One region of the Thauera sinica genome, then DNA from elsewhere that is predicted to be linked to it. Evidence: predicted binding sites of a transcription regulator. Region 1 holds the regulator's gene; each other region holds the start of a gene.

Region 1 (10,408 bases):
CCGAAGCGCTGGAGAAGGCGCTGGGCCAGGAGGCCGAGTGCTCGGCCATCCTGCAACAGATCGCGGCGATACGCGGCGCGGTGAACGGGCTCATGGCCGAAGTGCTGGAAGGCCACATACGCGAACACCTGGGGCGGCCGGACGCCACGCCGCAGGAGCGGGCCGACGACGTGGAGCAGGTCGTGAGCGCCCTGCGCTCCTACATGAAGTGAGACCGGGCGGCGACGCAACCGGCTTTTCGATCATGGCGAGACTCATTCTTCTCAACAAACCCTACGGCGTGCTGTGCCAGTTCACCGATGAAGCCGGCAGGGCGACGCTGAAGGACTACCTGCCGGTGCCGGACGTGTATGCGGCCGGCCGGCTCGATACCGACAGCGAGGGGCTGCTGCTGCTCACCGACGACGGCGCGCTGCAGCACCGCATCGCCGATCCGCGGCACAAGCTGCCCAAGACCTACCTGGTGCAGGTCGAGGGCGAACCGGATGAAGCCGCGCTGGCCGCGCTGCGGCGCGGCGTGGATCTGGGCGATTTCCACACCCGGCCGTGCGAGGCGCGGGTGGTGGCGGAGCCCGGCTGGCTGTGGCCGCGCGACCCGCCGGTGCGATTCCGCAAGACGGTGCCGACGGGCTGGCTCGAGATCGTGCTGCGCGAGGGCAGGAACCGGCAGGTGCGGCGCATGACGGCGAAGGTCGGCTTTCCCACGCTGCGCCTCTTGCGGGTGGCGATCGGGCCGTGGCGGCTCGGGGAACTGCTGCCGGGGCAGTGGCGGGAGGTGCCGGCGGCGGATGCGGCCGCAGGCCGGGAGCAGCCCGCGGGGCTCGCGGCGGGCGCGGCCCCGGCAGGCCGGCGCGCGCCTCGTGCGGCGGGGCGGGCAGAGGCGTCCCGGCGCGGCCGGACGCGCTAGAATCCGCGCCATCCTTACGCATCGGACTTCGGAAACGGCACATGGGCAGTCTTTCTCGCTTTGGACGGCGCGCGATCGCCGGTGGGATCATCGCAGCCGCGCTCGCGGCATCGGCGCGGGCCGATCTGCCGCTGGCCGAGCTTGGCGCCGGCATGTACCGCATCGAGGCCGAAGTGGTCAACACCTTCCAGACGCGGCAGACGGGGTTGATGAACCGCCAGACCATGCCGCCGCAGCGGGGCATGGTGTTCGTGTTTCCCGAGGACGCGATGCACTGCATGTGGATGCGCAACACCTACCTTCCGTTGTCGGTGGCTTTCCTCGATGCGCAGGGCAGGGTGCTGAACGTCGAGGACATGCAGCCGCAGACCGAGGACAACCACTGCGCGGCCGGCGCGGCGCGCTATGCGCTCGAGATGAACATCGGCTGGTTCCGCGAGCGCGGCGTGAAGCCGGGCGACACCATCCGCGGCATCGGCCGCCTGCCCGCAGCGCGCTGACCGGGGCGCTGCGCGCAAGGGGCCCGAATAGCGGGGCTTTCTCCCGGCTTATCGGGCGCTGCCGCACGGCAGGCCGCCGCCATAATCTCCACACGCCGCCTCGCGTCCGCATCCGCCGGGACGCGGCGGGCGGCAACCGGAGCCGGCCGTGGCCGAAGAAAGCGATCTCGAGAAGACAGAAGCGCCATCGCCACGACGGCTGGAACAGGCGCGCGAGGAAGGGCAGGTCCCGCAGTCGCGGGAGCTGTCGACCTTTCTCGTCACGATGACCGGCGCGGCGTCGCTGTGGATGATGGGCGACTGGATGGCCACGCGCATGCTCGCGCTGGTGCGCCATGCCTTTGCCTTCGAGCGCGAGGTTGCCTTCGACCACGTGCTGATGCTCGATGCGCTGCGGGGGCAGCTCGAGGGCGCGCTGTTCATGCTGACGCCGCTGTTCGTCGTGCTGCTGGTGGCCGCGGTCGCGGCGCCCATCCTGCTCGGCGGCCTGGTGTTCGCGCCCAAGGCGCTGGGGCCGAATTTCGGCCGGCTGAATCCCATGCAGGGCATCGGCCGCATGTTCTCGCTGCACGGCCTGGTGGAGATGGTTAAGGCCATCCTGAAGTCGCTGCTGGTGGGCGGCGTGGCGGCGGCGGTGCTGTGGAACAACAAGGATCACCTGTTCGATCTCATGGTCGAGCCGCTGGAGGTCGGCATGCCCGACTTCGCCAACACGGTGGCGTTCGCCGCGCTGCTGATCGTCTCCAGCCTCGGCCTGCTGGCGCTGATCGACGTGCCGTTCCAGCTCTGGCAGTACCACAGCAAGCTGCGCATGACCAAGGACGAGGTCAGGCGCGAGAGCAAGGAGCAGGAGGGCGATCCGCAGATCAAGGGCCGCATCCGCGCGATGCAGCGCGAGATGGCGCGCCGCCGCATGATGGCGCAGGTGCCCAAGGCCGACGTGGTGGTGACGAACCCGACGCACTTCGCCGTGGCGCTGAAGTACGACGCCGACAGGATGGGTGCGCCCGTCGTCGTCGCCAAGGGGCGCGGCGAGCTTGCGCTGAAGATCCGCGAGATCGCCGGGGAGAGCGACGTGCCGCTGCTGGAGGCGCCGCCGCTGGCGCGCGCGCTGTACGCGCACTGCGAACTCGACGCGGCGATTCCCGCAGCGCTGTACACCGCGGTGGCCGAGGTCATGGCCTACGTCTATCAGCTCGACGCCTGGGCGGCCGGCGGCGGGCTGCCGCCGCAGGTGCCGACGAACCTGCCGGTGCCCGAGGACATGGACCCGGGCTCGCCCGACGAATGACCCGTCCCCGCACGCCATCATGAACATCCGACCCGGGGCCTGAGGCATGGCCAGCAACGACACCCTCAACATCCGCCAACTGCTGACGCCGGCCAACCTGCGGCCGCTGGCGGCGCCGCTGCTCATCATCATGATCCTGTCGATGATGGTGCTGCCGCTGCCGGTGTTCCTGCTCGATGTGTTCTTCACCTTCAACATCGCGGTTTCGGTGATGGTGATGCTGGTGGCGATGTACTCGAGGAAACCGCTGGATTTCTCGGTGTTTCCCACCGTGCTGCTGATGACCACCCTGCTGCGGCTGTCGCTCAACGTCGCGTCGACGCGCATCGTGCTGATGCACGGCCACTCCGGCCCGGACGCGGCGGGCAAGGTGATCGAAGCCTTCGGCCACTTCCTCGTCGGCGGCAACACCGCGGTCGGCATCGTGGTGTTCGTGATCCTCACCATCATCAACTTCGTCGTCATCACCAAGGGCGCCGGCCGCATCGCGGAAGTGAGCGCACGCTTCACGCTGGATGCGATGCCCGGCAAGCAGATGGCGATTGATGCCGACCTCAACGCCGGCCTCATCGACGACAAGGAAGCCAAGCGCCGGCGCAAGGAGATCGCGCAGGAATCCGACTTCTACGGCGCGATGGACGGTGCCTCAAAGTTCGTGCGCGGCGATGCCGTCGCCGGCATCCTGATCCTGGTGATCAACATCGTCGGCGGCCTCTTCGTCGGCGTCGTGCAGCACGACATGGCGGTGGGCGACGCGGCGCACAACTACACGCTGCTGACGATCGGCGACGGCCTGGTGGCGCAGATCCCGGCACTGATCATCTCGGTGGCGGCGGGCCTGGTGGTGTCGCGCGTCGGCGACGACGGCGACATCGGCGGCCTGGTCATCGGCCAGTTGTTCTCCAACCCGCAGGTGATGCTGCTCACCGCGGCCATCATCGGCGTGCTCGGCCTCATCCCGGGCATGCCCAACCTCGTCTTCCTGCTGCTCGCTTTGTCGCTGGGGGCGCTGGCGTGGACGCGGCGCAAGAAGATGGCCGAGGAGGCGGTGACGGCCGCCGCGGCGCAGCCGGCGGCACCTGCCGCCGCGGCTCCCGAGGCGCAGGAAGCGAGCTGGAACGACGTGGCGCCGGTGGACGTGCTCGGGCTGGAGGTGGGCTACCGGCTCATCCCGATGGTCGACAAGGCGCAGGACGGCGAACTGCTCAAGCGCATCCGCGGGCTGCGCAAGAAGTTCGCCCAGGAGGTGGGCTTCCTGGCCTCACCGGTGCACATCCGCGACAACCTCGAACTGCGGCCGAATGCCTACCGCATCGCGCTGAAGGGCGTCGAGATCGGCAGCGGCGAGGCGTATCCCGGACAGTTCCTCGCGATCAACCCCGGACGGGTGTCGGGCACGCTGCCCGGCCGCGAGACCAAGGACCCGGCCTTCGGCCTGCCGGCGGTGTGGATCGAGCCCGCCCATCGCGAGCAGGCCCATGCCCTGGGCTACACGGTGGTCGATGCGAGCACGGTGGTCGCCACCCACCTGAACCACCTCATCCTCAACCACGCCGCCGAACTGCTCGGCCGCCAGGAGACGCAGGCCCTGCTGGACCACATCGGCAAGGATGCGCCCAAGCTGGTGGAAGACCTGGTGCCCAAGCTGCTCCCCGTGTCCACCGTGCAGCGCGTGCTGCAGAGCCTGCTCGAAGAAGGCGTCAACATCCGCGACATGCGCAGCATCATCGAGGTGCTGGCCGAGCATGCGCCGCGCACGCAGGACCCGGCGCAGCTCACCGCGCGGGTGCGCGAGGCGCTGGGCCGTGCGATCGTGCAGTCGCTGTTCCCGGGCAATGCCGAGGTGCAGGTCATGGCGCTCGAGCCGGGCCTGGAGCGCATCCTGATGCAGGCGATGACCTCGGGCGGCGACGGCGGGGTGATCGAGCCCGGCCTGGCCGACACGCTGCTGCGCCAGACGGCGCAGATCGCCCAGCGCCAGGAAGACATCGGCCTGCCGCCGGTGCTGCTGGTGCCGGCGCAACTGCGCATGCTGCTGTCGCGCTTCCTGCGCCGCGCGGTGCCTTCGCTGAAGGTGATCTCCAACAACGAAGTGCCCGAGTCGCGCACCATCCGCGTCACCGCGATGATCGGCGCGCAGGGCTGAGCCGCGGCCGGTTCTTCGCGCATCGGGTCTTCCGGTCCCGCTGGAATTGGCGGGGGAAAGGACCCTTTTTCGGGCCTCGTCGCCACAGCCCGGCTGGCGATAATCCCCTTCAAGCTGCGGCCGGCGTCCGGCCGCCGGGAGAGACGCCATGAACGTGAAACGCTATTTCGCCCCCACTGCACGCGAGGCCCTGCGCACGCTGAAGGAGGAACTCGGTCCGGAAGCCATCGTGCTGTCGAACCGCGCGGTCGAAGGCGGCGTCGAGATCGTGGCCCTGCCCGGCGACGCGGTCGGCGCGCTGCAGGCTGCCGCCGCCAGGGCGCGGACCGGTGCCGCGGCTGCCGCGCCCTCGCAGCCGGCGATGCCGCAGCCCGCAGCCCGGCCCGCGACCGCGCCGGCCGCGGACGACGCCGATGACGATTTCCGCGTCAGCCTGTCCGACCTCGCGGCGAGCGCGCGGCGCGGACAGGCGAGCGCCGCCCGCGCCGCGGCCGAACCGGTGATCCGCCCCTTCGATCCGCCGCGCATCGAGACGCCGGATTTCCTGCTCGCCGCCCAGGCGGCCACGGCGGCCCGTCCGCGCCCGGCCGCCACGCCCGAGGCGCCGCAGGCGTCGGTCGCGGCCGAGAGCCGCGTGCGCGAGCTGCAGGAGGCCAATGCCCGCCTGATGGAAGAACTCACCGGCATCCGCGGCATGATCGAGCGCCAGCTCGCCGGCTTCGCCTGGGGCGACACGCGGCGCCATGCCCCGTCGCGCGCCGCCGTGATGGGCGAACTGCTGGAAGCCGGTTTCTCCGCGGATTCGGCGCGCAGGCTGGCCGAAGTGATCAAGGACGGTGCCACGCCGGCCGAAGCCCGGGCATCCGTGCGCAAGGCGCTGGACAGCCTGCTGCGCGCCCGCTCGGGCGCGGACGACCTGATCGAACGCGGCGGCACGTATGCGCTGGTGGGGCCGACGGGGGTCGGCAAGACCACCACCGCCGCGAAGCTCGCCGCCCGCTGCGTCGTGCGCCACGGCGCCGGCCGGCTCGCGCTGGTCACCACCGACGGCTACCGCATCGGCGCGCAGGAGCAGTTGCGCATCTACGGCCGCATCCTCGGCGTACCGGTGTTCGCGGTGCGCGACGGCGCCGAACTGCGCCAGACGCTGGCCGGCCTGCGCGACAAGCACATGGTGCTGATCGACACGATGGGCATGAGCCAGCGCGACCGCATGGTGTCCGCGCAGGCCCGCATGCTGAACGAGGCCGGCGAGGTGCGCCGGCTGCTGCTGCTCAACGCCACCTGCCGCGGCGACACGCTCGACGACGTGGTGCGCGCCTACCGGGGCGGCGACCTGGCCGGCTGCATCGTCACCAAGGTGGACGAGGCGGCCTCGCTGGCGCCGGCGGTCGACGTGGCGATCCGGCGCAAGCTCGACATCCTGTTCCTGGCCAACGGGCAGCGCGTGCCGGAGGATCTGCACCTGCCCAACCGCGCCTATCTGCTGCACCGCGCGATGCGCGAGCAGGCGGCGGAATCGCCCTGGCATCTGCACGACGACGAAGCCGGCATGATGCTCGCGGCGGCCGGCGCGGGAGCCTGACATGGCCGATGCGCGCGAAGACCAGGCGGCCGGGCTGCGCCGGCTGTTCCGCCGGTCGCCGCCCCAGGTGGCGGCCCTGTATTCGGCCGGCCGGCTGCGTGCGGAGAACGCGGTGATGGCCGCCCACCGCATCGCCGGCCATGCCCTGCGCGTGCTCGTCATCGACGAGGCCGAAGGGGAGGCCGGGCTGGGCGGCGCGCTCGGCCTGGGTGCCGGGCCGGACCTGCTGCAACTGCTCGACGGCCGCACCCTGCTGTCGTCGGTGGTGCAGCCGGTGCCGGGGCTGCTCGGCCGGGTTCCGGCAGCAGCGGCGGCGCTCACCCTGCCGCTGCTCGACGATGCGCGGCGGACCTGCCTGTTCGAGGCCCTGCGCATCCTGCATCGCCATGCGGGGTTCGTGCTGATCCACGCCGACGGCGCCGCCGCCGCCGAGCCTTCGGCTCTCGTGCATGCCGCGCCGCGCCGCCTGCTGGTGGCGGAGGCGAGCGCCTGCGGTGCCACCGAGGCGTACCAGGCCATCAAGCAACTGGCTGCCGGCGGGGCGGGTTCGGTCGACGTCGCGGTGTGCCGTGCGCGCGGTAGGGCCGATGCCGCCGCCTTCTTCGCCAGCCTCGACACGCTGGTGCGCCGCCATGTCGGCGTGCCGCTGGCCTGGCTCGGCGAAGTCGAGCGCGACGACCTCGCGGCCGGGCTCGCCCGGCCTGTGCTGGCCGCACGGCCCGGCCGGCCCGCGGCGCCGGCCGCGCGGCGATACACCTCGTGGGCGCGGCTGCCCGCCTGCGGCACGGCGGACGCGCGGTCGCACGGATGACAAGCCTGACCGCCGCCGCTGGTAATGCCTGCGACAGTGCGGGAGAATGCAGTCCCGCAATCAGGATGGCGGTGGCGAGTGCGCCTTCCCGCCGCAACAGGACACACAGGCCGACCGGATGTACGACGCAGCAGGAAAACTCGACAAGGGGCACCTCGTGGAAGCCTATGCGTCGCTGGTCAAGCGCATCGCGTTCCAGTTGATGGCGAAACTGCCGGCGAGCGTGGACGTCGATGACCTGATCCAGAATGGAATGATCGGGTTGCTGGATGCCATCGGCCGTTACGAAGAGGGCCTCGGCGCGCAGTTCGAGACCTACGCGGTGCAGCGCATCCGCGGCGCCATGCTCGACGGCCTGCGCGAGAACGACTGGCTGCCGCGCAGCCTGCGCCGCGACATGCGCCGCATCGAGGCCGCCATCCACGCGCTCGAGCAGCAGCACGGCCGCCCGCCGTCGGAGACGGAGCTGGCCGACTCGCTGGGCGTGCCGCTCGCCGAATACCAGCAGATGCTGCAGGACGCGCGCGGCCATCAACTCGTCTATTTCGAGGATTTCGCCGAGGGCGATGGCGAGGACTATTTCGAGCGCCACCTCGGCCAGCCGGAGGCCAATCCGCTCGTCATCCTCGAGGATGCCGACATGCGCGCCAATCTCGTGCGCGCGATCGACGACCTGCCCGAGCGCGAGAAGCTGGTCATGGGGCTGTACTACGACGAGGAACTGAACCTGCGCGAGATCGGAGAGGTGCTGGGCGTGACCGAGTCGCGCGTCTGCCAGCTCCACAGCCAGGCAGTGGCCCGCCTGCGCGCGCGGGTCCTCGGCGTCGGCGCCCCGGCCGGCAGCGGTGCGCGCCGCGGCCGCCCGCCGAAAAGGCCGGCGCAGATCTGATGCGCAAGGGATGAAGGGGCCGCTCGCGCATGGATAGCATCAGCCTGGTCGGCGTCACCCTCGGCCTTGCCGCCATCCTGGTCGGCCAGTCGCTGGAAGGCGGGCACATTTCTTCGCTGCTGCAGCCGACCGCCTTCATGATCGTGGTCGGCGGCACGCTGGGCGCCGTCATGCTGCAAAGCCCGCTGCGTACCTTCGTCGAGGGCGTGCGCATGGTGCGCTGGGTGTTCGTGCCGCCCGCCGTCAGCCACGAGGAGATCATCACCCAGGTTTCCGGCTGGAGCCAGATCGCACGCAAGGAAGGGCTGCTGGTGCTGGAGAACCGGGCCACGGCGGTTGGCGATCCCTTCATGCGCAAGGGGCTGCAACTGCTGGTCGACGGCGTGGAACCCGGCCGCCTGCGCGAGGTGCTGGAGGTGGAGATCGGCGTGTGGGAAGCGCAGATGCGGCAGGCGGCGCGGATCTGGGAAGGCGCGGGCGGCTATGCGCCGACGATCGGCATCCTCGGCGCGGTGATGGGGCTGATCCACGTGATGGAGAACCTCACCGATCCGTCCAAGCTGGGCTCCGGCATCGCCGTGGCCTTCGTCGCGACCATCTACGGCGTGGGGCTGGCCAACCTGGTGTTCCTGCCGATCTCCAAGAAGCTGATGTCGCACATCTCCACGCTGGCGACGATGCGGGAGATGTTCGTCGATGGCATCGTCGGCATCGCCAACGGCGACAACCCGCGCATCGTCGAGAGCCGCATGCGCGGCTACGTGGCCTGACCGGCCCGGCACGCCGCGGCGACAGGAGCGAGATCTTCCATGGTTCGTCGGGACAGGCGCGAGCGCAGGAAGGACGTGGAGCAGGACAACCACGAGCGCTGGCTCGTGTCCTATGCCGACTTCATCACCCTGCTGTTCGCCTTCTTCGTCGTGATGTATTCGCTGTCGTCGGTGAACGAAGGCAAGTACCGCGTGCTGTCGGACTCCATGGTCCAGGCTTTCCGCAACATCAACCTGAACGACAGCGGGCAGCAGATCGTCGTGCAGCCGATCACCATGGCGCCGGCCACGCCGTCGACGCCGGAACAGGAGGCGCAGCGCCGCGACAACGCGCAGCGGCTGCGCAGCATGGCAGACGAGATCCGGCGCGTGCTTTCGCCGCTGACGCGCGACGGGCAGGTCAATGTGTCCGAAGGCGCCTTTGGCATCAGCGTCGAGATCAACGCCAGCCTGCTGTTCGCGCCGGCGGAGGCGGTGCTCGGCGCTGACGCGGCCGCCGCGCTGCGCTCGGTGGGGCAGGTGCTGGCGCCGGCATCCTTTCCGATCACGGTCGAGGGGCATACCGACAACCGGCCGATCTCCACCGTGCGCTTTCCGTCGAACTGGGAACTCTCGGCGATGCGCGCGGCCTCGGTGGTGCGGCTCTTCATCGAGACGGGCGTGTCGCCCGACCGGCTCACCGCCACCGGCTACGCCGACCAGCGCCCGGTGGCGCTCAACGGTACGGAGGAGGGGAGGGCGCGCAATCGCCGCGTGACCATCCTGATCGAATCGCGCACGGCCGACGCTGCGCCCGGCGCGCCGGGCCAGATCGCGCCGGACGATCCGATCAGCGCCATCCTGCCGCCTGCTCCTGCTCCCGCGCCGGCCGAACCGGCGACCGGGCCGGCGCCGGACGCCGCTGCGGCTACCGCGCCGCAATAGCGCGCCGGGAGGCCGGCGCGGGACGGCCGCGGCGGCCGTTCGCCGGTTACCCCGCCCCGGCCCGGCCCCGCCTCAGCGCATCCGCTCCGGCTTGATCCTGGGTGCCAGCGGGGCGCCCTTGCGCGCGCGGCGATGGCGCAGGGTTTCGCGCTGCGCGGGCTTCAGGTCTATCGTCACCGCCCTGCCGCCGCGACCCGTGCCTTCGATCGCCAGCATGGCGTCGTCCGCCGGCGCGGCCACCGCGGCCAGGGCCTCGCCTTCGTCGAGCGCCATCACGATGACGCCGCGTCCGCCGCTCTGCGTCTTCATCTCCGGCAGCGGGAAGACGAGCAGGCGGCCGTTTTCCGAGGCAGCGGCCACCCAGTTGCCCTGCACCCTCGCCGGCGCCAGCACCTTCTCGCCCTTTTCCAGGCTCATGAACGCCTTGCCGGCGCGCTGGCGGCTGGTGGCGTCGGCCAGGCTGCACTGGAAGCCGTAGCCGCCGCTGTTGGCGAACAGATACGTCGCCTCCGGCGCGTCGGCGACGACCTGCGCCAGCTTGCCGCCATCCTGGAACTCCACCAGCGTGGCCATCGGCACGCCGTC
Region 2 (10,408 bases), 2.3 Mb from region 1:
GCGAAGCGGTGCGCGCGCGCTTCGCCGCCGCCCTGGCAGCCTCGCGCGCCACCGCCTTCACCGCGGCGCCGACGCCGGCGCGGACTGCCCCCGCCGGCCAGGCCGTGCCGGTGACGAACCCGGCCGATCGCGGCGAGATCGTGGGCGCCGTCGTCGAGGCCGGCGCCGATGCGCTGGAAGCGGCCTGCACCGCGGCCGCCGCGGCCGCCCCCGGCTGGGCGGCACGCCCCGCCGCGCAGCGCACCGCCTGCCTCGAACGGGCCGCCGACCTCTTCGAACGCGACGCCGACACCCTGTTCGCGCTGGCGGTGCGCGAAGCCGGCAAGTCGTGGGCCAACGCGGTGGCCGAACTGCGCGAGGCGGTCGATTTCCTGCGCTACTACGCCGCGCAGGCGCGCGGCTTCGACGCGGCCAGCCACCCGGCGCTCGGCCCGGTGCTGTGCATCAGCCCGTGGAACTTCCCGCTCGCGATCTTCACCGGCCAGGCGGCGGCGGCGCTGGCGGCCGGCAACCCGGTGCTGGCCAAGCCCGCCGAGCAGACGCCGCTGATCGCCGCGCGCGCGGTGGCGCTGCTGCACGAAGCCGGCATCCCGCCCGACGTGCTGCAACTGCTGCCCGGCCGCGGCGAGACGGTGGGCGCCGCGCTGGTCGCCGACCGCCGCGTGCGCGGCGTGATGTTCACCGGCTCGACCGAGGTCGCCGGCCTCATCAACCGCACGCTGGCGCAGCGCGGCGGCAACGTTCCGCTGATCGCCGAGACCGGCGGCCAGAACGCGATGATCGTCGATTCCACCGCGCTGCCCGAGCAGGTGGTGGCCGACGTCCTCGCCTCCGCCTTCGACTCCGCCGGGCAGCGCTGCTCGGCGCTGCGCGTGCTGTGCCTGCAGCAGGACGTGGCCGAACGCACGCTGGAGATGCTGCGCGGCGCGCTCGCCGAACTGCGCGTCGGCGACCCGGCCGACGTGCGCACCGACGTCGGCCCGGTGATCGACGCCGATGCGCGCGCCGGACTGGAAGCACACGTCGCCGCCATGCAGGCGGCGGGCGCGCGCGTCACCCGCCTGCCGGTGCCGGCGGACTGCGGCCGCGGCACCTTCGTCGCGCCGGCCATCGTCGAGATCGGCAGCATGGCCGAACTCGGCCGCGAGCAGTTCGGCCCCATCCTGCACGTGCTGCGCTTTCGCGCGGACGGGCTGAGCGCCCTGATCGACGCCATCAACGCCGGCGGCTACGGCCTGACGATGGGCGTGCATACCCGCATCGACGAAACCGTGGAGGGGGTCCGGGCGCATGCGCGGGTCGGCAACCTGTACGTCAACCGCAACATCATCGGCGCGGTCGTGGGCGTGCAGCCCTTCGGCGGCGAAGGGCTGTCCGGCACCGGGCCGAAGGCCGGCGGCCCGCTCTACCTGCACCGCCTGGTGCAGCGCAGCCCGGGAGCGGACCTCCGTAACGGCGCGCTGCGCATCGAGCGCGACGCCGGACCGCCGCTGTTCGACGAACTGGTGCGGTGGCTGGACGCCCACGGCCGCACGCTGCTCGAGGGCGACGAACTCGCGCTGCTGCGCGACCGCGCCGACGCCTGCCGCGCACGCCGGCTGGCCGGCCTGCGCCTGGCGCTGCCCGGCCCCACCGGCGAGGACGACAGCCTGCGCTTCGTGCCGCGCGGCCTGGTCGCCGGCGTGGCGGCGACGCCCGCCGGCTGCCTGCACCAGTTGCTGGCAGCGCTCGCCAGCGGCAACTGCATCGTGTTCGGCGACGACGCCGTCGCCCGCCGCACGCTGTCCTCGCTGCCCGAGGCGATCCGCAGCCGCGCGAAGCTGGACGCGAAGTGGTTCGACGCCGGTTTCGGCGCCCTGCTGTTCGACGGCACCGACGCCGATGCCGACGCCTGGCAGGCACGGCTGGCGGCGCGGCCCGGCCCCATCCTGCCGCTGCTGCGGCCGGCGCCGGACTACGACCACGGCCGGCTGGTGCATGAACGCAGCGTCAGCATCAACACCGCCGCGGCCGGCGGCAACGCGAGCCTGATGGCGATGGGTGCATGAGCGACGCACGGCCGCCCGAAGGCGGCGCTCGTTCCAAGGCTGGCTTTGCACAGCCAGCCCGCTCGGGCGGCGCCCTCCCTTGGCGGGAAGGGCTGAAGCGGCCGCGAGCACTGGCTGCCCACACCGGACTCCGCTATTGCGCCAGCCCGAGTTCCCTGAGTGCCTCGAGGATGCCGGACGCCATCCGGCGATAGCCCGCGGCGTTCGGATGGATGCGGTCGGCGCGCAGCGCGGGCTGCCCGAGGACGCCGGAAAAGACGTCCGCGACCAGCGGCACGCCCTCCGCCCTGGCCAGCTCCGCGTAGAGCGGCGCATCGGACGGCTTGCCCGCGACCGCGCCGAGCAGCGACAACTCCGGCACGGCGACCAGCACCAGTTGCGCGCCGGCCTGCTTCACCGCCCGGATGATGCTGCGTACGTCCTCCGCTACCTCCGCCCGGGATCGCCGCCGTATGAAGTCGTTGCCGCCGATTTCGACGATGACCAGCGCGGGGCGGTGTTCGTCGAGCAGTTCCTGGATGCGCGCCTTGCCGGCCTGGGCCGTATCGCCGGGGACGCCGGCGTTCACGATCTCCCAGCCAGTCTCGCCGGCCAGCAGCGAGGGCCAGTCCTCGCCCTGCGCGGCGCCGGTGCCGTAGGTGACGCTGTCGCCGAAGGCGAGCACCAGGGCCCCGCGCGGGACGGCGGCAAACCCGCCCCGCTTGCCGCATGCGGCGAGCAGGGTGGTGAGCAGCATCGAGGCGAGGAAACGTCTGCGGTCCATGGCGAGATCCCGGAGTCGGTACGGGTGTCGGGCGCGAGAGCGGCGCCGCGGTTCAGGGCACCGCGATGCGGGGAGCCTCGCCGCGGGAAACCCCGGGCACCGGCTGGAAGGCGGCGAAGTCCGCGGGCAGCGGCGCGTTCTCCAGGCTGCGCTGGGTGAACAGGAAGCGGCCATCGCAGACGAAGCCGAGGTCGGCCCAGTCGACCGCGTTCAACGCATCGCGGAAGGCGGCGGGATCGACATCCTCGCGCTGCGGAAAGATCGCCATCACCGCGCCGTCGTAGTCCCTGCATTCGTGCACGAAGAAGGGCCGGGCGACGCGGGTGCGGCCGTTCACGTACACGCGCGCGCGCGCGCTGCGGAAATGCACGCGGCCCCACTGCCACCAGTTGGACTCGTCGAAGCGGGTGACCTTGCGCTGCAGCAGGCGCGCCTTGTGCGGCAGCAGCACGGGCGGCGGCGGGCTGTCCGGTTCGGTCCAGATCATGCGCCGCGTGCGGCCGGTGCTGACGGTGGAGGAACAGACGAAGTCGCGGGTGCCATGCGCATCGTCGACGTACAGTTCGTCCGCGCCCGACACCGCGCCAACCTTGACGAAGGCGACGTCCGACAGCCGCAGCGGATAGTCGCCGCGGGTGAACATCAGGTGGCCGGCGCATTCCACGAAATGGCGCGTCTGCCAGTTCGGCGCGGCGAGGCCGGCGGCGAGGTCGTCGCCGGCGCCGATCTGCGCGTGGCGCATCGTGCGCGCGGAGCAGTCCTTCTCGAAGCGCCAGATCAGGCAGTTGGGCACGGCGTCGGGGAACACGCGCGCGTCGCCGAGTTCGATCGCGTCGGTGATGGTCCCGTCCCCGAACAGCCGCCGGTTGAGCTTCACCGCCGAGGTCGCCTTCAGGAAGTCGCGCGGCGTGATGAAGATCAGTTCACCGCCCGGCTGCAGGTGGCGCAGGCACTTCTCGATGAAGAAGAGGTAGAGGTTGGCGCGGCCGTCGAGGCCGCAGGGCTGCGGCGCGCGTTCGATCAGCCCGCGCGTGGCGGCGCCGATGTCCTGGAAGCGCACGTAGGGCGGATTGCCGATGATGGTGTCGAAGCGCTCGTGCTGCGGGTAGGCGAAGAAATCCATCGCCAGCGCGCCCGGCGGGCAGTGGTCGGCATCGAGTTCGAGCCCCACCGCGCCGGGCAGGTGGCGCAGGAAGGCGCCGTCGCCGCACGAGGGTTCGAGCACGCGGCCGCGGTTGCGGCGCAGCGCGAGCATCGCCCGCACCACCGGTTCGGGCGTGAAGATCTGGCCGAGCGCCGCGACGTCGCGCAGGCCCAGAGGGAGCTGCGCGGTCATGGCACGGACCTCGCCGGCGACGGCGAGCGGGGACGGAACGGCGGGCGGATCGCGGCGGGCGCGGGAACGATGGCGGAAGCGGATGCGGGCATGGGCGCGATGTTACCAAGCCGGCGCCGTGCTCAGGCCACGGCACGCGGCAGGGCAATCGCACGAAGGGTCATGCAGCCATCCGGAGGCTGCGGCGCGGCAGGTCTGGCGGCGGGGGATGCGCGGAGCGGGCGAGCACTGTCCGAGTCCCGAGCGAAGCGAGGTCGAGTTGCGCAGGACGCGGAGCGCATCCCCCGCCGCCAGACCGGATTCAGCGCATGCGGGCGGCCTTGCCGGACGTCAGCCCTCGCCGCCCTCGTGCGCGTGCCACCATGCGATGAACTGATGCAGCGGCAGCGCGCGGCCGTGCAGATAGCCCTGCGCCGAAGTACAGCCCAGTTCGCCGAGCAGATCCATCACCTCGCGCGTCTCGACGCCCTCGGCGACGATGCGCAGGCCCAGCGTGCGCGCCAGCCCGGTGATGGAGCGCAGGATCTCGCGGTCGCGCGGAGATTCGGCGATCGGCATGACGAAGCGCCGGTCGACCTTCACCTCATGCACCGGCAGTTGCTGCAGGTAGCTCATGCCGGCGTAGCCGGTGCCGAAGTCGTCGATGGCCAGCCGCACGCCCAGGCTGCGCAGGCGATGCAGCACGTCGGCGACCTCCTGCGACTCCTCCACTGCGACCGTCTCGGTGATCTCCACGCACAGCCGCTGCGGCGGCAGGTGCCACAGCGTGAGCGCCTGCGCGATGAGGTCCGGCATCTCGGGGTCGAGCAGATCGTTCGCGGTGACGTTGATCGACAGGTCGACCGGAACGCCGGCATCGCGCAGTTGCGCCAGCGTCAGCGCCGCGGTCTGGAACAGCCAGCGGTTGAAGGTGTGGCGCAGGCCGCCGCGCTCGATGGTCGCCATGATCAGCGGCGGCTGCACCCAGTCGCCGCCGTGCCGCTGCCAGCGCAGCAGGGCTTCGGCATGTACGCAGCGGCCGGTGGCGACCTCCACCTGCGGCTGCAGGAAGAGCGCCAGCGCGTTGTCGGCGAGATCGTGCTGCAGTTCGGTGACCAGGCTGCGCTGCGCGACGCTCTCCTGCTCCATGCAGGGGTCGTACAGCGCGACCCACTCGCCGTTCTGCGACGCGGCCAGCGCGGCGATGCGCGCCGACTGCACCAGATGCAGCGGGTCCTCGCCGTGCTCGGGGCTGAGCGCCGCGCCGCACACCGCGTTGAGGCCCAGTTCGATGCCGCCGATGGCCAGCGGCGGCTGGTAGAACGTGCGGCGGAACTTCAGCATCGCCAGATGCACCGGCGCGCTGCTGGGCAGATGGGGCAGCAGGATCAGCCATTCCCACTCGTCGAGCACGTACAGCCGGTCCACCGGCCGCAGCGCGGCGCGCAGACGGTCGGTGATCTGCATGCTGAGGCGCGCGACGGCCTCGGGCGCCAGCCGCAGCAGCGCGGCCTCGCGCACGAGGCTGAACACGACCAGCCCCTGGCAGCGCGAGGGGTCGGCCCCGCCGGCGATGCGCGCCAGATCGGCCAGCGCCTGGCGCAGGCGCGGCAACGCCCCCGGAGGCTCGAACTCGCCCACGCCGGCCTCATGCAAGATAGAACTCCGCCGGATCGATGCCGTAGGCGTCGTCCGGAAGCGCGCCGAGGATGCGGTAGGGCTCGCCGGTCGGCCCCACCGGCTCCAGCATCAGGTCCAGCGTGCGCGGATAGCGCTCCACCGATTTGTCGGGCGCCAGCAGCACCATCACCTTGGGCTGCAGCCTGCGTATCTGGTTCTGCTGCAGCACCACCGCCACCTCGCCGGAATTGAGTTCGACCAGCGTGCCGATCGGGTACAGGCCCATGCACTGCACGAACTGGTCGACCAGCGTGTCGCGGAACTTGTCGCCGCGCAGGCGGATCAGCTCGGCGATCGCCTGCTGGCTGGACAGCGGCCGGCGGTAGGAGCGCTCGCGGATCATCGCGCAGTAGGTGTCCATGAGGCCGGCGAGTTCCGGCAGCAGGCCGATGTCCGGCCCCTTGAGCCTGAGCGGGTAGCCGCTGCCGTCGATGCGTTCGTGATGGCGGCCGATGATCTCGAGCGTGTCCGGATGCAGGCCGGGCTTGCTGGCCACGATGCGCAGCGAATTCACCACGTGGTAGCGCGCCTGCCTGAGTTCTTCCGGCGTCAGCGGCCCCGGCTTGGCGAGGATTTCCCTGGGCAGTTGCGTCTTGCCGAGGTCCTGGACCAGGCCCGCGACGCCCAGCGCCTCGACCTGCTCCCTGGGGAGGCCGAGAAAGCGCGCGAACACCATCAGGTGCACCGATACGTCCAGCGCATGGTCGTAGCTGTATTCGTCGGTGCTCTTCAGGCGGGCGAGCCACAGCATCGCCTCCGGGTTGCGCGCCACGCCCTCGGCGACCTCGGCGACGTTCTTCGACACTTCGGAGAGATCCAGCGCGGTGTCGGCCTGCACGCTGGCGGTGAGCGCGCGCAGGCTGGTCTGCACGTCCTCGATCACCGGCGCGGAGTAGAGCAGTTCCTCCTCGAGCAGGCTGAGTTCGTCGCGCGAACGCACGCTCGGCATGCGCGACCGCCGGCCGGTGCCGCCGCGGCGCACCGCCCGCGCGATGCGGACGAAGTCGGGGGGATCGCGCTTTTCCGGGCGCGGCAGGCCCGCGAGCGGCGCATCCTTCTCATGGACCCTGGCCGTGAAGAAGTCGCCGACGGATTTCCCCCGATCGATCTGGACGGTCTGGCACAGCGCCTGCAGATGCTCGATCTGCGACTGCTCCTCGATCAGGAAGCCCTGCAGCAGGAATGGCGTCTCCAGCCAGGGGCGGTCCAGCTCGGCGACGAACATGCCCACCTTCAGATCCCGGGTCGATACTGGAGTCATAATCTTTGCGCCGCTCCCCGGCGGGATCGGAAATGCCTGAACGATTGGTCGATTGTGCAGCAGTATATAGCGGCCCCCGCCGCGGAATCCTTTAGTCATGTCGGACCAATATGCCCCATCCGGGCGGCTGGTTATCGTCATGAGCATGCGCTATGTTTGGATGGTCCCGTCATCCGCGGGACTGCCCGGGACGGGTACCCTCACCGCAGGAGTGGAGCCATGGCCAAGCGAGCGCTGTGCATCGGCATCAACGACTATCCCGGCACCGACAGCGATCTTTCCGGCTGCGTCAACGACGCCCGCGACTGGAGCGCCACCCTCCAGGCGCAAGGCTTCGCCGTCACCACGCTGCTCGACGCCGAGGCCACCCGGGACGCCATGGTCGGTGCGATCGGAGCGCTGGTCCGCGACGCGAAGGCGGGCGACACCATCGTCTTCACCTATTCGGGGCATGGCACCTGGGTGGAGGACGAGGACGGCGACGAGCCCGACGGCCGCGACGAGGCCCTGTGCCCGTATGACATCACCCGTGCCGGCCCGCTGCTGGACGACGACATCCGCATCCTGTTCGACCGCCGCGCGGCCGGCGTGCGCCTGCTGCTGATCTCCGACAGTTGCCATTCCGGATCGGTCACGCGCGGCGACGACGCCGACCTCGACCCCGGCGGACCGCGCCCGCGCTACCTGCCGCCGCAGGCGTGGATGCAGCCCGGCACGCTGCCCGCCGCGCCGCGCGCCGGCGCGATGAACCTCATCGGCGGCATGCGCCGCACCGGCGGCGACCTGCTGCTGGCCGGCTGCCGCGACGAGGAATACAGCTGGGACACCGGCTTCGGCGGCCGCCCCAACGGCGCCTTCACCTACTACGCGCTGAAGACGCTGAAGCAGGACAGGCCCGAAACCTACGACGCATGGCACGCCGCCATCCGCCGCTACCTGCCCTCCACCCGGCTGCCGCAGGAACCGCAGATCTTCGGCACGCGGAGCGCGCGCCGCATGCGCATCTTCGAATAGCCGCGGCGCGGACGCGGCACCGCCCGTCCTTGCCGCATTCCATTCAATACCCGCTTCGCGGCCGCCTGCGGCCGCGCCTCGCACCGGAGTCCTTCCATGGCGCAGCGCAGCTTCACCATCCGCGGCACCGAGGGCCAGGCCACGACGCCCAAGGTGTCGGCCGGCGTCGGCGTATCCGATCCGCGGCGGCTGTTTCCCGGGCGCGCGCGCGACGGCGCGGCCAACGAGATCCAGGTCGCCGCCGACGACGTCGTGCGGATCGAACTGGACAACGGCTTCGTGCTGTGGTCTCGCGCCGACAGCCTGGTCCGCGAGCACGGCCGGCTGTCGCGGTCGCGCGACGGCGGCGAGGCGTGGGAGTTCGACGCCGTCACCCCGCAACGCGGCGCGGCGGCGTCGCGCGACGAACGCGGCCTGCTCGGCCTGGGCATCCGCGTGCTCGACTTCTTCGGCGTGGACCTGGCGCAGCAGACGGCGAGCAAGCTGTCGTCCTGGTTCGAGGACAAGCAGCTCGGCAAGGGCGGGCCCGGCCTCTTCCGCTGCCCGCTGGACGGCCGGTTCAGGCTGGAGAAGCCGGGCGCGAAGGAATCCGTGCCCGCCGGTTCGCCCGTGCTGCTCTTCCTGCACGGCACCGCCTCGAGCAGCGAAGGCAGCTTCGGCAAGCTGTGGGACCCGGCCAACGCAGCCGGCGAGAAGGCGCGCACGCGCCTGCTGCAGGTCTATGGCGAGCGGGTGTTCGCCTTCGAGCACCGCACGCTCACCGAAAGCCCGATCGAGAACGCGCTGGCACTCGCCGAATCCCTGCCCAAGGGCACGCAACTGCATCTGGCCAGCCACTCGCGCGGCGGCCTGGTGGGCGAACTGCTGTGCCTGGCCGGCAGCGGCAGTGCCGCCGAACTGCTGACCGCCGAGATGCTCGAGGCCGTGTTCCGCACCGACCGCACGATCGCGCCGCAACTGGGCCTGTCGCCGCTGGACGCCGACGAGGAAAAGGCGCGCGACGAGGCTTACCGCAAGGACGGCGCGCGCCTCGTCAAGCTGCTGAAGACGCTGCGCAGCCGCGACATCGCGGTGCAGCGCTTCGTGCGCGTCGCCTGCCCGGCGCGCGGCACCACGCTGGCTTCCGGCCGGCTCGACCGCTGGCTGTCGATGCTGGGCTTCCTCGCCGGCAAGGCGGTGGGCACCGACCTGTTCGGCGACGGCCTGGACTTCCTGCTCGCAGTGGTCAAGGAGCGCACCGACCCGCGCACGCTGCCCGGCCTGGAGGCGATGATGCCTGGCTCGGCGCTGACGCGGCTGCTGCATCACCCCGAACTCGTCACCACCGCGGACCTCAGCGTGATCGCCGGCGACATCGAGGGCGACTCGCTGTGGCAGAAGATCAAGCTGGTGGCCACCGACTGGTTCTACGGCGCCGACCACGACCTGGTGGTGAACACCGGCTCGATGTCCGGCGGGCTGCGCCGCCCGCCGGGCGGGGCGCGCTTCCGCGAAGACAAGGGCGCCGACGTCAATCACTTCTGCTACTTCAGCAACGCCCGCAGCATCCAGTGGCTGGAAGCCGGCCTGACCCGCACGGAGGGCGAAGCCGGCGGCTTCCTGCCGATCGAGGCCGCGCCGCGGGCGGAGCCGCGCTGGCGCGGCGCCGTGCAGCGCAGCCAGGAAGGCGATGCGTTGCGGCCGCTGGCGATCGTGCTGCCGGGCACGTTGGGCAGCGGGCTGTCTGCGGGCGGCGAGCGCGTCTGGCTCGACTACTGGACGCTGCTGCGCGGCGGCCTGAAGAAGATCGCGAGCGATGCGCGCAACGTCGCCCCGGTCGATCTGCTCGACGACTTCTACGGCCCGCTGCTGGAATTCCTGTCCCACACGCACCGGGTGGAAATATTCCCCTACGACTGGCGCCTGTCGATCACCGAAGCCGCGGCGGAACTCGCCCGGCGCCTGGCCGACTGGCTGCCGCGGGCCGAGCGGCAGGGCCAGCCGGTGCACTTCGTCGCGCATTCGATGGGCGGCCTGGTGGTGCGCGCGATGATCGCCGACGGCGGCGCCGGCGCGGCGCTCTGGGAGCGCGTGCGGCGCCTGCCCAACAGCCGCTTCCTGATGCTGGGCACGCCCAACCTGGGCTCGCACGAGGCGGTGCGCTGGCTCACCGGCTTCAACCCCACCCTGGCCAAGCTGGCCCTGCTCGACTTCACCCGGGACACCGACGACATCATCGGCATCGTGCGCGACTACCCGGGGCTGCTCGAACTGCTGCCGTTCGACGACGAAGGGTTCGCCTTCGCGGAGCCAGAACGCTGGGAGACGATCCGTACCGAAACCCGCGC
Region 3 (10,408 bases), 1.7 Mb from region 1:
GCCGGACACGTCGGAAACCTTCTCCGCCATCGAGAAGCCGGGCAGGAAGATCAGGTTGTAGCTCTGGCGCTCGTCCAGCGTGCTCGCCTCTTCCTCGGAGAGCAGCCCCTTGGCGACGGCCTTGGCGCGCAGGCGCTCGGCATCCATGCCGCGCCCCTCGTCGGCCACCAGGATGACGATGTGGTCGCCCTCCTGGCGCGCTTCGAGACGCACCGCCGATTTCGACGGCTTGCCGGCCGCCGCGCGCTCGGCCGCGCTCTCCACGCCATGATCGACCGCATTGCGGATCAGGTGGATGATCGGATCGGAGAGATCTTCGATCATCGTCTTGTCGATCTCGGTCTCCTCGCCGGCGAGGACCAGTTCCACATCCTTGCCGAGGTTGCGCGCGAGATCGCGCGCGATGCGCGGATATTTCTGGAACAGGCGGCCGATCGGCTGCATGCGCGTCTTCATGACCGCGTTCTGCAGATCGGACACGAGCAGGTCGAGCTGGCTGACCGCGAGATCGAGCGCATGCAGCGTCTCGGTGTCGTTGCGCCCGCTGAGGATGTCGCTGCGCAGCGCGTTGAGGCGGTTCTTGGTGAGGCCGATCTCGCCCGACAGGTTGAGCACCTGGTCGAGGCGCGCGGTGTCGACGCGGATCGAATTGTCGCGCACGCGTTCGGTCTCGCGCCTGCCGACCGGTCCGCTCACGCCCGGCCTGTCGGTGGCGCGACGCCCCAGCGCCGCATCGATGATCTTCTCCTGCGCGACCGGCGGCTCCACGGCCTGCACCGCCGGCGAGCCGGCTGCCACGGCCGGCACCGGCACCGCGGCGACCGCGCTCAGCAGCAGTTGCCAGTCGGGCCCGGCGCCACCCTGTGCCGGCACCGCCGCGGCGGTGCCGGCCGCGGCGGGCCGGACCGGCTGCGCGGCCACGCCCTGGATGGCCCCCTGCAGGCTCCCGAGCAGCACCGGATCGGCCGTGCGCGGCAGGACGCCGTGCTCGAGGTCGCGGAACATGTCGCGCACCGCCGCGGTCGCCGCGAGGATGACGTCCATCGTATCCGCCGTCACGGCGAGTTCGCCGTTGCGCAGCCGGTCGAACAGGTTCTCGGTGAGATGGCACAGCGTGACGAGTTCGCCCGCGTTGAGGAATCCCGCACCGCCCTTGATCGTGTGGAAGCCGCGGAATATGTCGTTGAGCAGGTTCCGGTCGGCGGGCGAGCGTTCCAGATCGACAAGCTTGTTGTCCACCCCGGACAGCAGATCGCCCGCTTCGACCAGGAAATCCTGCAGGAGGTCTTCCATGCCGGCAAAATCAGTCATCGCCTCACAGCTCCACGACGGCGCAGCGGTCGCGCGCCTTCATGCGGCAGGGGCCGGCCAGCACGCCGGCACGTCGCCCGCCGCGGTTCTCGATGGTCAGAATCCCAGGCTTTCGAGCAGATCGTCGACCTGCGCCTGGCTGGTCACGACGTCGTCCCGGCCCGCGGCGCTCACGACCGGCCCGTTCATCAATGCGGACTGGCGCTCTTCCCGGATCTGCGGCGGCGCGGCCTCGAGCAGCACCTGCAGCAGTTGCGCCTCCAGCGTCTGCGCGAGTTCGACGACGCGCTTGATCACCTGGCCGGTGAGGTCCTGGAAATCCTGCGCCATCATGATCTCGAGTAGCTGCGCATTGGTCGTCCGGCTGGCATCGGCCACCCGGGCGACGAATGCGCGCGTGTCGCCGGCGAGCGCCTTGAACTCGTCTACCGACAGATCGTTGGCATAGAGCCTGTCCCATCGCCCGCCCAGTGCCTTCGCATCGGCGCCGAGCGCATCCTGGATCGGGCGTGCGACGTCGGTCGCGTTCAACACCCTGGCCGCAGCCTGTTCCGTCATGCGGGCGATGTAGCCCAGCCGCTCGCGCGCATCGGGAATGGCATCGGCCGCCTGCTGCAGCGCCTGGTCGTAGCCAAGCTCGCGCAGCGCGTCGTGCAGCCTGCGGGCCATCTGGCCGAGCTGGTTGAACACCGCGTCCGCGGGCACGCCCGGTGCATCCGGCGGCGCCGTGCCCTCGCCCTGCCCCTGCCAGCTTTCCGCCACCACCGCATCGAACAGCGCCTGCAGTTCGTCGTTGTCGCCGCCGGCGGCGGGTTCGGCCGCGCGCACGGCCTGCTCCGTCTGCCGCAACCCGCCGACGTCGGCCGCCACGCTGTCGAACAGCGCCTGCAGTTCGTCGCTGTCACCGGCGGAAGAGGCCCCCGGCTCGCCGCGCAGCGGCTCCACGCCGCCCGCAGCCACGGACGGAGACGCTGCGGCAATGCTGTCGAACAGCGCCTGCAACTCGTCGGAATCTCCTGCGTCGTCGAACTTCGGCCTCTTGGTCATCGCCAGGCTCCTGATTGGATCGGCATCGTGCGCGCCCGGCTCAGGCGGCGGCACTCCTGCCCATTCTCTCGAAAATCTTTTCCATCTTCTCGGCCAGCGTCGCCGCGGTGAATGGCTTCACGATGTAGCCGCTGGCACCCGCCTGAGCCGCGGCGATGATGTTCTCCTTCTTCGCTTCCGCCGTGATCATCAGCACCGGCAGATGCTTGAGCTGGGGCGTGCGGCGTATCGTCTGCAGCAGGGTGAGCCCGTCCATGTTCGGCATGTTCCAGTCGGTCACGACGAAATCGAACGGCGCCATGTTGAGCTTCTGCAAGGCGACGACGCCATCTTCGGCCTCGTCCACATTGGCGTACCCGAGCTCCTTGAGCAGGTTGCGGACGATGCGGCGCATCGTCGAGAAATCGTCTACCACCAGAAATCTGAGTTTGGGATCGGCCATCGTCTTCTCCGTGTTGGGCGTCGTGTCCCGCTCACGCCTGTCCGGCCCGCTGCAACAGCGGCCGCAGCGTTTCCGCGAGCACGTCGGCGTCGAATTTTGCCACGTAGGAATCCACTCCCACGCGCCTGCCCATCGCCCGGTTGGCCTCGGACGACAGCGACGAGTGCATCACCACCGGCACGCCTTCGAACCGCGGATCTCTCTTGATGTTGCGCGTCAGGACGTAGCCGTCCATCTCCGGCATCTCGGCATCGACCATGATGACGTCGATGTCGTCGGCCACGCTGCGCCCGGTCAGCGCCGCATGCGAAGCGATGCCCTCCAGCCTGTTCCACGCCTCGAGCCCGTTCTGCGCGTGCTTGTGGCGCACGCCGAGGCGGTCCAGCACCTCGGCGATCTTGCGCCGCGCCACCGACGAGTCGTCTACGAAGAAGACGTTCACCTCGTGGCCGTTGGCGACCGGCGCGATGTTGCCCACCACCGCCTCGCCGAAGGTGTTCGCGAGAATGGTCTCGACGTCGAGGATGGATACCAGGCGCCCGTCGTCGAGCTGGGTGATGGCGGTGATGAAGCCCGAGGTGCCGCTGGCCAGGTTCTCCGGCGCATGCACCTTGTCCCAGTCCACCCGCACGATGCGGTCGACCGCCTGGACCAGGAAGCCAAGCGTGTGCTTGCTGTACTCGGTCACCATCATCGCCCCGCCGGATACGACGGCGCGGCCCAGGCCGAGCACCGTGTTCAGCGACAGCACCGGGATCACGTTGCCGCGCAGCGAGATCAGGCCCTCCATGCCGTGCGGCATGTTGGGCGTGCGCGTGATGAAGGGCGTGCGCGACACTTCGCGCACCTTGAACACGTTGATGCCGAAACACTCGTCCGTGCCGAGCGAGAACAGCAGCAACTCCATGCGGTTGGAACCGGCGAGCCGCGTCCGGCCATCGACCGACTCGAACAGTTCGCTGTCGTCCTGGGCGTCGGAATTCAACATGATGCGTGCCTCAATTCTCTTCCCGAGCCGCATCGCCGGCGGCAAGCAGGCGGCCGATCGTCTGTGCGAGCCGCTGCGGCTCGAACTTCGATACGTACTCGTCGACACCCACGGAACGGCCGAGCTGCTGGTTCGACATGCCCGACAGCGAGGAATGCATGATCACCGGAATGCCCTCGAAGCGGCGGTCCGACTTGATGTGCTTGGTGAGGATGTAGCCGTCCATCTCCGGCATCTCGACGTCGGTCAGCACCAGGCTGACGAAGTCCTTGATCGCACGGCCGTGGGCCTGCGCATGGGCGGCGACCTTCTTCAGTTCCTCCCACGCCTGCCGGCCATTCACCGAGCCGATGTGGCGCACGCCCATGGCGTCGAGCGTCTGCGAGATCTGCCGGCGCGCCACCGACGAGTCGTCGGCGAAGTACACCGTGTGGGCGTCGGCGCCGGGCAGGTGGACGATCTCCCTGAAGAGCAGTTCGTCGTCGTAGCGGGTGGTTTCGGACAGCACGCGCTCGACGTCAAGCATCATCACCAGCCGGTTGTCTGCCAGCTCGGTCACCGCCGTCACCAGCCCGCCCATCTTGGCGACCAGCATGCCGGGCGGTACGCGCATCTGCGACCAGTCCAGGCGCAGGATGGTGTCGACGTTCTCGACCAGGAATCCCTGGGTATGGCCGTTGTATTCGGTGACGATCATGATGTCGCGCGCGCCGCCGCCGATGCCCACGTAGCTGGCAAGGTCGACCACCGGCACCAGTTCGCCGCGCAGGCTGACCATGCCCTGCACCGCGGAAGGCATTTCGGGCGCGGCGGTGATCGCGGGCGTGCGCATCACTTCGCGGACCTTGAAGACGTTGATGCCGAAAGTCTCGCGCCGCCCGGTGCGCTCGTCGACGCCGAGCGTAAACAGCAGAATCTCCAGCTTGTTGGTACCCGCAAGCCGGGTGCGCGCGTCGATGTTCTTCAGTAGATCGGACATTTGGTTCTTCCGCCTGCGCGCCGCCGATGCGGATGATCGGCGGGGACCACCTGATTATCGGCCGATCGCTGGCGGACTTGAGGAGGCGGATCACCCGGGCCGGACGGACCCGGGCAAGGATCACGCCGGCGGCTGCGGAACGGGGCGTGCGGCTTCCGCCTTCGCAGCCTCGCTGCGCAACGCCTCCTCGGCACGCTTGTTGAGCACGATGATGCTGATGCGCCGGTTGATCGGGTCGAGCCGGTCGTCGCGGTTCAGGTGCATGGTGTCCGCCAGGCCCACCACGCGCACCACCTTGCCCGCCTCGAGGCCGCCGGCGACGAGTTCGCGGCGCGCGGCGTTGGCGCGGTTGGCCGACAGTTCCCAGTTCGAGAAGCCGCGCTCCCCGCCGGCGTACTGGCCGGAGTCGGTATGGCCCGACAGGCTGACGCGGTTCTCCACGTCGTTGAGCGCATGGCCGATCGCCCGCAGCAGGTCGCGCGAATAAGGGCGCAGCTCGGCACTCGCCGACAGGAACATCGGCCGGTTCTGCTCGTCGACGAGCTGGATGCGCAGGCCCTCGTTGACGATGTCGATGAGGATCTGGTTCTTGAACTGGCGCAGCGTGGTGCTGGCTTCGATCAGGGCCTCGATCCGCCCCTGCAGATCGATGAGCTTCGCCCGTTCGCGCCGCATCTCGCCCTCCTCGCTGCTGCCGGTCGCGCCGGGGGCATCCCGCTGCACGTGGCTGGTCGCCGCATCCAGGTTGATCGCGCGGGTCGACTCCTTGTCGCCGCGCCGCACCTGGCCGACCGAGCGGCTCAGATCCTCGCCGCCGCCCTTGATGATGCTCGAACTGTCGCCCGAGCCCTCGCCCCCCTGCATCGCCACCTTGAGCGGATTCTGGAAGTAGTCCGCGATGCCTTCGAGGTCGCCCTGCGCGGTGGAGCCCAGCAGCCACATCAGCAGGAAGAAGGCCATCATCGCGGTGACGAAGTCGGCATAGGCGATCTTCCAGGCGCCGCCATGGTGTCCGCCGCCGCCCTTCTTGATGCGCTTGACAACGATGGGCTGCTGAGTGTCGTCGCTCACCGGACGGCCCTCCCCGCAGGAGCACGCCCTTCGGGCTGCCGGACCGAAGCGCTCGCCGCCATGCCCCGGCCGGCCGCGCCCGGCGCGGCGGAAAGGTCAGGAAGGCCGTAGCCGGCAGGCCGGAACGCGGGGTCCATCGTCAGCCCTTGCGGTTCTTGATTTCCTGCTCCAGCTCGGCAAAGCCGGGCCGGTCGGTCGAATACAGCACCTTGCGTCCGAACTCCACCGCCACCTGCGGCGCGTAGCCGTTCATGCTGGCGAGCAGCACCACCTTCACGCACTGGTAGATCTTGCCGCCTTCTTCCACGCGCTGCTCGAGCTGGCTGGCGACCGGCCCCACGAAGCCGTACGCGAGGAGAATGCCGAGGAAGGTGCCGACCAGCGCACCGCCGATCATCTTGCCCAGCACGGCCGGCGGCTGGCCGACCGAACCCATCACGTTCACCACCCCCATCACCGCGACCACGATGCCGAAGGCGGGAACCGAGTCGGCCAGCTTGGACACGAGGTGGGGCGCGGTGTGCGCCTCCTGGTGGTGGGTCTCGATCTCGATGTCCATCAGGTTCTCGATCTCGAAGGCGTTCAGGTTGCCGCCCACCATCATGCGCAGGTAGTCGGTCAGGAACTCGATGACGTGATGATCCGACGTGACGCCCGGATACTTCGAGAAGATCGGGCTCGAATCCGGGTTCTCGATGTCGTTCTCGATCGACATGAGCCCCTCCTTGCGCACCTTGGCCAGGATCTCGAACAGCATGGCCAGCAGATCGACATAGAGCGCCTTGTTGTAGGGCGAGCCCTTCAGCGCCATCGGCAGCGCGGCGACGGTCGCCTTGAGCGCCTTCGGTCCGTTGCTGGCGACGAAGCCGCCTATCATCAGGCCGAAGATGGCGAGGTACTCCATCGGCACCCACAGGGCGCCCAGGCTGCCATGCACGGCATAGGTACCGACCGATGCTGCCAGGATGATGACGTAGCCAATGATCAGGAACACCGCTCACTCCACCGAAGGCCCCGGAAAGGGGTGTCGCATCAATTTAACGTCGCGCCCCGCGCAAACTTGAACGCCGCACCGGCGCCGGACGCACAAAAAAGACGGGCTGTCCGCAACGCGGACAGCCCGTCGGTACCAAGCGCCGGCGGCGGTCAGGCGACCGCGGCGGCACGCGCCCTGCGCGCAGCCGGGCGACGCGACTTTCCCGCCCGCGACGGCATGTTGCAGAGGCCGCAGACGTAGGCGTGGGTGGGATCGTAGGCGTGCGCGACGTAGTGTCCGCCGCAGCAGGTGCACCTGGCCATCTGCAGCAGATCCGCGTCGAAGAAGCGCACCAGGGTCCAGGCGCGGGTCAGGCTCAGGACCGGCTCCATGCCCTCGGCGTCGATGTGGTCGAGGTAGAGGTGATAAGCCTTGATGGTCGCATCCAGCCCGGTGATGCCGGCGCGCTGCCCGTAGAAGCGGTGCAGCCCCATGAACAGGGACGCGTGCACGTTCGGCTGCCAGGTCATGAACCAGTCGGTGGAGAAGGGCAGCATGCCCTTCGGCGGCGATGCGCCGCGCACCTCCTTGTAGATCTTGAGCAGCTTCTCGCGGCTGAGCCGGGTCTCGACCTCAAGCATCTGCATGCGGGCCCCCAACTGCACCATTTCCACCGCGCGGCGGATGTCCTGCGCCTCGTCGATGACACGCTTGTTCTTCATCCTAGGCTCCTCAGGCCGCCTCTTCCGCCGCCCTGCCCGCCGCGATGATCGCAGCATGCAGGCTGGCGCTGGCGGCATCCCGCCCCTCGCCGCTCATCAGACGGGCCAGGTCCGCGTCGTCGAAGCGGAAGCACGGCATCAGCATCTGGTTGCTGGCGAGCTTCACCAGCTTCGCGGCAGACAGGTCGCAGATCAGGTCGGCGAACTTCTCGCCGATGCCCAGCCTGTACAGCGCCGTGGCACGGTCGCTGCGCAGCATCTGCTGGGCGAGCATCAGATAGGCAAGGTTCAGTTCCCGTATCTCGACCTGAAAATCGGGGCGGCTCATGAATTCTGCTCCCTGTCAGGGATCAACGTGGCGCAAGTTAAAGTAATTTCTAGCTTGCAGCAAGTTACAAATTCACGTCGCCGCGACACGCGTCGCACGAAAGCAACACCCGGAGAGACGGCCCGGACCGTCCGTTCAGTCGCCGTCCGCCTCGCGCTGCAGCGCGGAAACGCGGTTGCGTCCGCGCTGCTTGGACAGGTAGGAGCCGCGGTCGGCGCACTTGATCAGCGCGTCGAGACTGCCCGTCCGGCCGTCGCGGGCCGCCACGCCGATGCTGACCGTGATCCTCAGTTGCGGGCCGCCGGTCTCGATCCTCAGCGCTTCGGCCGCCGCCCGCAGGCGCTCCGCGCAGTGGCAGGCCGCGCCGAGGTCGGTGTCGGGGCAGATGACGAGGAACTCGTCGCCCCCGGTCCTGCAGATCACATCCTGCGCGCGCAGCACGCCGCGCAGCGCATCGGCGCACTGGCGCAGCACCATGTCGCCGACGTCGTGGCCATGCGCGTCGTTGAGCTGCTTGAGGCCGTCGAGATCGATGATCATCGCCGACAGCGGCCGCAGGTTGCGCGTGACGGCGATCCATTCCTGCTGCAGGCGGTCGAGCGCATAGCGGCGGTTGGGGAAGCCGGTCAACGCGTCGGTCATCGCCACTTCCTCGAGCCGGCGGTTGCTGATCGCCAGCTCCGCGGCAAAGCGCCGGATCTCCTCGCGCTCGCGTTCGAGTTCCAGTTGCATTCCGACCATGCGGCGCGCCGCACGCAGCCTCGATGCCAGCAGCACCGGCCTGAACGGCCTGGCGACGAAGTCGTCCGCGCCGGCATCGAGGACCTTTTCGAGCAGGAAGTCGTCCTCGGAGGGAATCAGCAACAGCATGTAGATCGTGCGTCCGAGCCGCGTCTCGCGCAGCGAACGGATGACGTCGATCCCGGCGATGTCCTGCAACTGCCAGTCGACGAGCAGCATGTGCGGCTGCAGATCCACCACCGCCTCGATGCCCTGGCTTCCGCTGTCCGCCTCGAAGACGGTGAGGCGGTCCTGCTCGAGCGCCTGGCGCAGCCGCTGCCGCTCGGCCACGTCGGCAGCCAGCACCAGCACGCGCAGGCTGCCCGGCTGCGCCCCGGCATCGGGAGCCGCCGGCGCGGATGCGTCCGCAGCCTGCGCGAACTCGGCACCCGCGGCCGGCGCCGCGGTCTCGCCTTGCTCGCCGAGCCCGGCAAGCATCTCGAACCTGGGCGCGGCATGGGTTTCGAACTGCAGCAGGCGGCCCCACTCCACCCAGTCGCTCGCCACGCGATCGCAGGCGGCGACGAAATGCTCGCGCGACACTCCGAGCCGCGCGGCCAGCCGCAGCATGGCCGGCATCAGCGCGGCGTGCTCGCTCTCCTCCGCCAGGCAGATCTGCGCCACCGCGCGCGACAGCACGAGCGACTGCACGAGCGCGTGCTCGCGGCTGTTCTCGCGCAAGCGCGCCGTCGCCGGCTGCTCGAAGTGGCGCACCGCCCTGATGACGATTTCAGGCAGCCCCCAGTCCGCGAGCATGGCTGCGCTCAGCGCGCAGTGATCGAGCGCGAACGCCTCCCGCTCGAGATCGGCCTGGCGCACGCCGGCCGAATGCCTGACGGCCGTCAGGATGCGGCCGAACTCCACCGGGTACAGGGTTGCCAGCGCGAGTTCGCCGATACGGGCGAGAAGCCCGACGCTGAATGCCTCGTCGGCGGCCATGGCGCGCACGGGGCGTGCCAGCGCCTGCATGGCGAGGGCCATCAGGAGGGAGGAAGACCAGTAGCGCGTGTAGTCGAAGGCGGTGCAGGCGCCCTTGCGGTAGTTCGACAGCAGCGAGAAACCGAGTGCCATCGTGCGCACCGCCGGCAGGCCGAGCATCATCAGCGCCTCGTGGACCGACACGACGGCGCGCCGCTCGTGGCCGACGAGACCGTTGGCCGCCTTGATGAGCCGGCCGACGAAGGCCGGATCGCCCCTGATGACCCGCGCAAGCTCGCCCATCGACACGTCTTCCACCTGCGTCATGCGGATGATCGCGAGCGCCACACCGCGCGGCGACGGCAGTTCGCCCGTTCCCTTGAGCTGCTCGAAGCGCTTGATGTCGATGAGATTCTGCATGAGGCATGCTCGCGGCGGGATTGACTGGGCCGGCGGCACAATGGCCGGCCGCAGTTTGCGTGAAAGGCGTAAACGGACGGAAAGGGCCGCACTTTAGCGCCCGGCCGTGCTTCCAGCCAGCCGGCGGCGGTCCCGGCGGGGGCGATCCCGGCTAGAATGCCGGGTCAGTCCGTTTCCCGTTTTGCGATGAAGTTCTGTTCCAGTTGCGGCGCCCCGGTCCGGCTCCGCATCCCGAGCGGCGATTCCCTTCCCCGCCACGTCTGCGACCAGTGCGGCACGATCCACTACCGGAATCCCAAGGTGGTGGTCGGTGCGCTGGCCGAATGGGAAGACCGCATCCTGCTGTGCCGGCGGGCGATCGAGCCGCGCTACGGCGCCTGGACGCTGCCGGCCGGCTTCATGGAGAACGAGGAAAGCACCGCGCAG

Evidence for each region. Region 1 encodes FliA, which starts transcription of late flagellar genes. Its sites were predicted from a motif close to CTAAAGTTNNNNNNNNNNNNGCCGNTA; they were not measured.
Region 2: a site for FliA is predicted at 7,135-7,161, ahead of CCZ27_RS17570 (cyclic di-GMP phosphodiesterase). Genes of this name have one in related genera too.
Region 3: a site for FliA is predicted at 6,877-6,903, ahead of motA (flagellar motor stator protein MotA). Genes of this name have one in related genera too.

The regions. Positions count from the first base shown of each region.
Region 1 is NZ_CP023439.1:1,145,543-1,155,950, forward strand. It holds gene CCZ27_RS05015 (metal/formaldehyde-sensitive transcriptional repressor) at 1-212, shown strand, start outside; gene CCZ27_RS05020 (pseudouridine synthase) at 245-907, shown strand; gene CCZ27_RS05025 (DUF192 domain-containing protein) at 949-1,407, shown strand; gene flhB (flagellar biosynthesis protein FlhB) at 1,556-2,698, shown strand; gene flhA (flagellar biosynthesis protein FlhA) at 2,745-4,844, shown strand; gene flhF (flagellar biosynthesis GTPase FlhF) at 4,993-6,429, shown strand; gene CCZ27_RS05045 (MinD/ParA family ATP-binding protein) at 6,431-7,240, shown strand; gene CCZ27_RS05050 (RNA polymerase sigma factor FliA) at 7,359-8,129, shown strand; gene CCZ27_RS05055 (flagellar motor protein) at 8,159-8,899, shown strand; gene motD (flagellar motor protein MotD) at 8,939-9,823, shown strand; gene parC (DNA topoisomerase IV subunit A) at 9,896-10,408, opposite strand, start outside.
Region 2 is NZ_CP023439.1:4,007,795-4,018,202, forward strand. It holds gene putA (trifunctional transcriptional regulator/proline dehydrogenase/L-glutamate gamma-semialdehyde dehydrogenase) at 1-2,048, shown strand, start outside; gene CCZ27_RS17555 (GDSL-type esterase/lipase family protein) at 2,182-2,811, opposite strand; gene CCZ27_RS17560 (Eco57I restriction-modification methylase domain-containing protein) at 2,864-4,147, opposite strand; gene CCZ27_RS17565 (putative bifunctional diguanylate cyclase/phosphodiesterase) at 4,478-5,782, opposite strand; gene CCZ27_RS17570 (cyclic di-GMP phosphodiesterase) at 5,775-7,067, opposite strand; gene CCZ27_RS17575 (caspase family protein) at 7,287-8,081, shown strand; gene CCZ27_RS17580 (DUF7379 domain-containing protein) at 8,178-10,408, shown strand, end outside.
Region 3 is NZ_CP023439.1:2,869,592-2,879,999, forward strand. It holds gene CCZ27_RS12370 (chemotaxis protein CheA) at 1-1,311, opposite strand, end outside; gene cheZ (protein phosphatase CheZ) at 1,408-2,358, opposite strand; gene cheY (chemotaxis response regulator CheY) at 2,399-2,800, opposite strand; gene CCZ27_RS12385 (chemotaxis protein) at 2,832-3,788, opposite strand; gene CCZ27_RS12390 (chemotaxis protein) at 3,799-4,767, opposite strand; gene motB (flagellar motor protein MotB) at 4,888-5,838, opposite strand; gene motA (flagellar motor stator protein MotA) at 5,978-6,832, opposite strand; gene flhC (flagellar transcriptional regulator FlhC) at 6,985-7,536, opposite strand; gene flhD (flagellar transcriptional regulator FlhD) at 7,547-7,864, opposite strand; gene CCZ27_RS12415 (diguanylate cyclase) at 8,000-9,982, opposite strand; gene CCZ27_RS12420 (NUDIX hydrolase) at 10,169-10,408, shown strand, end outside.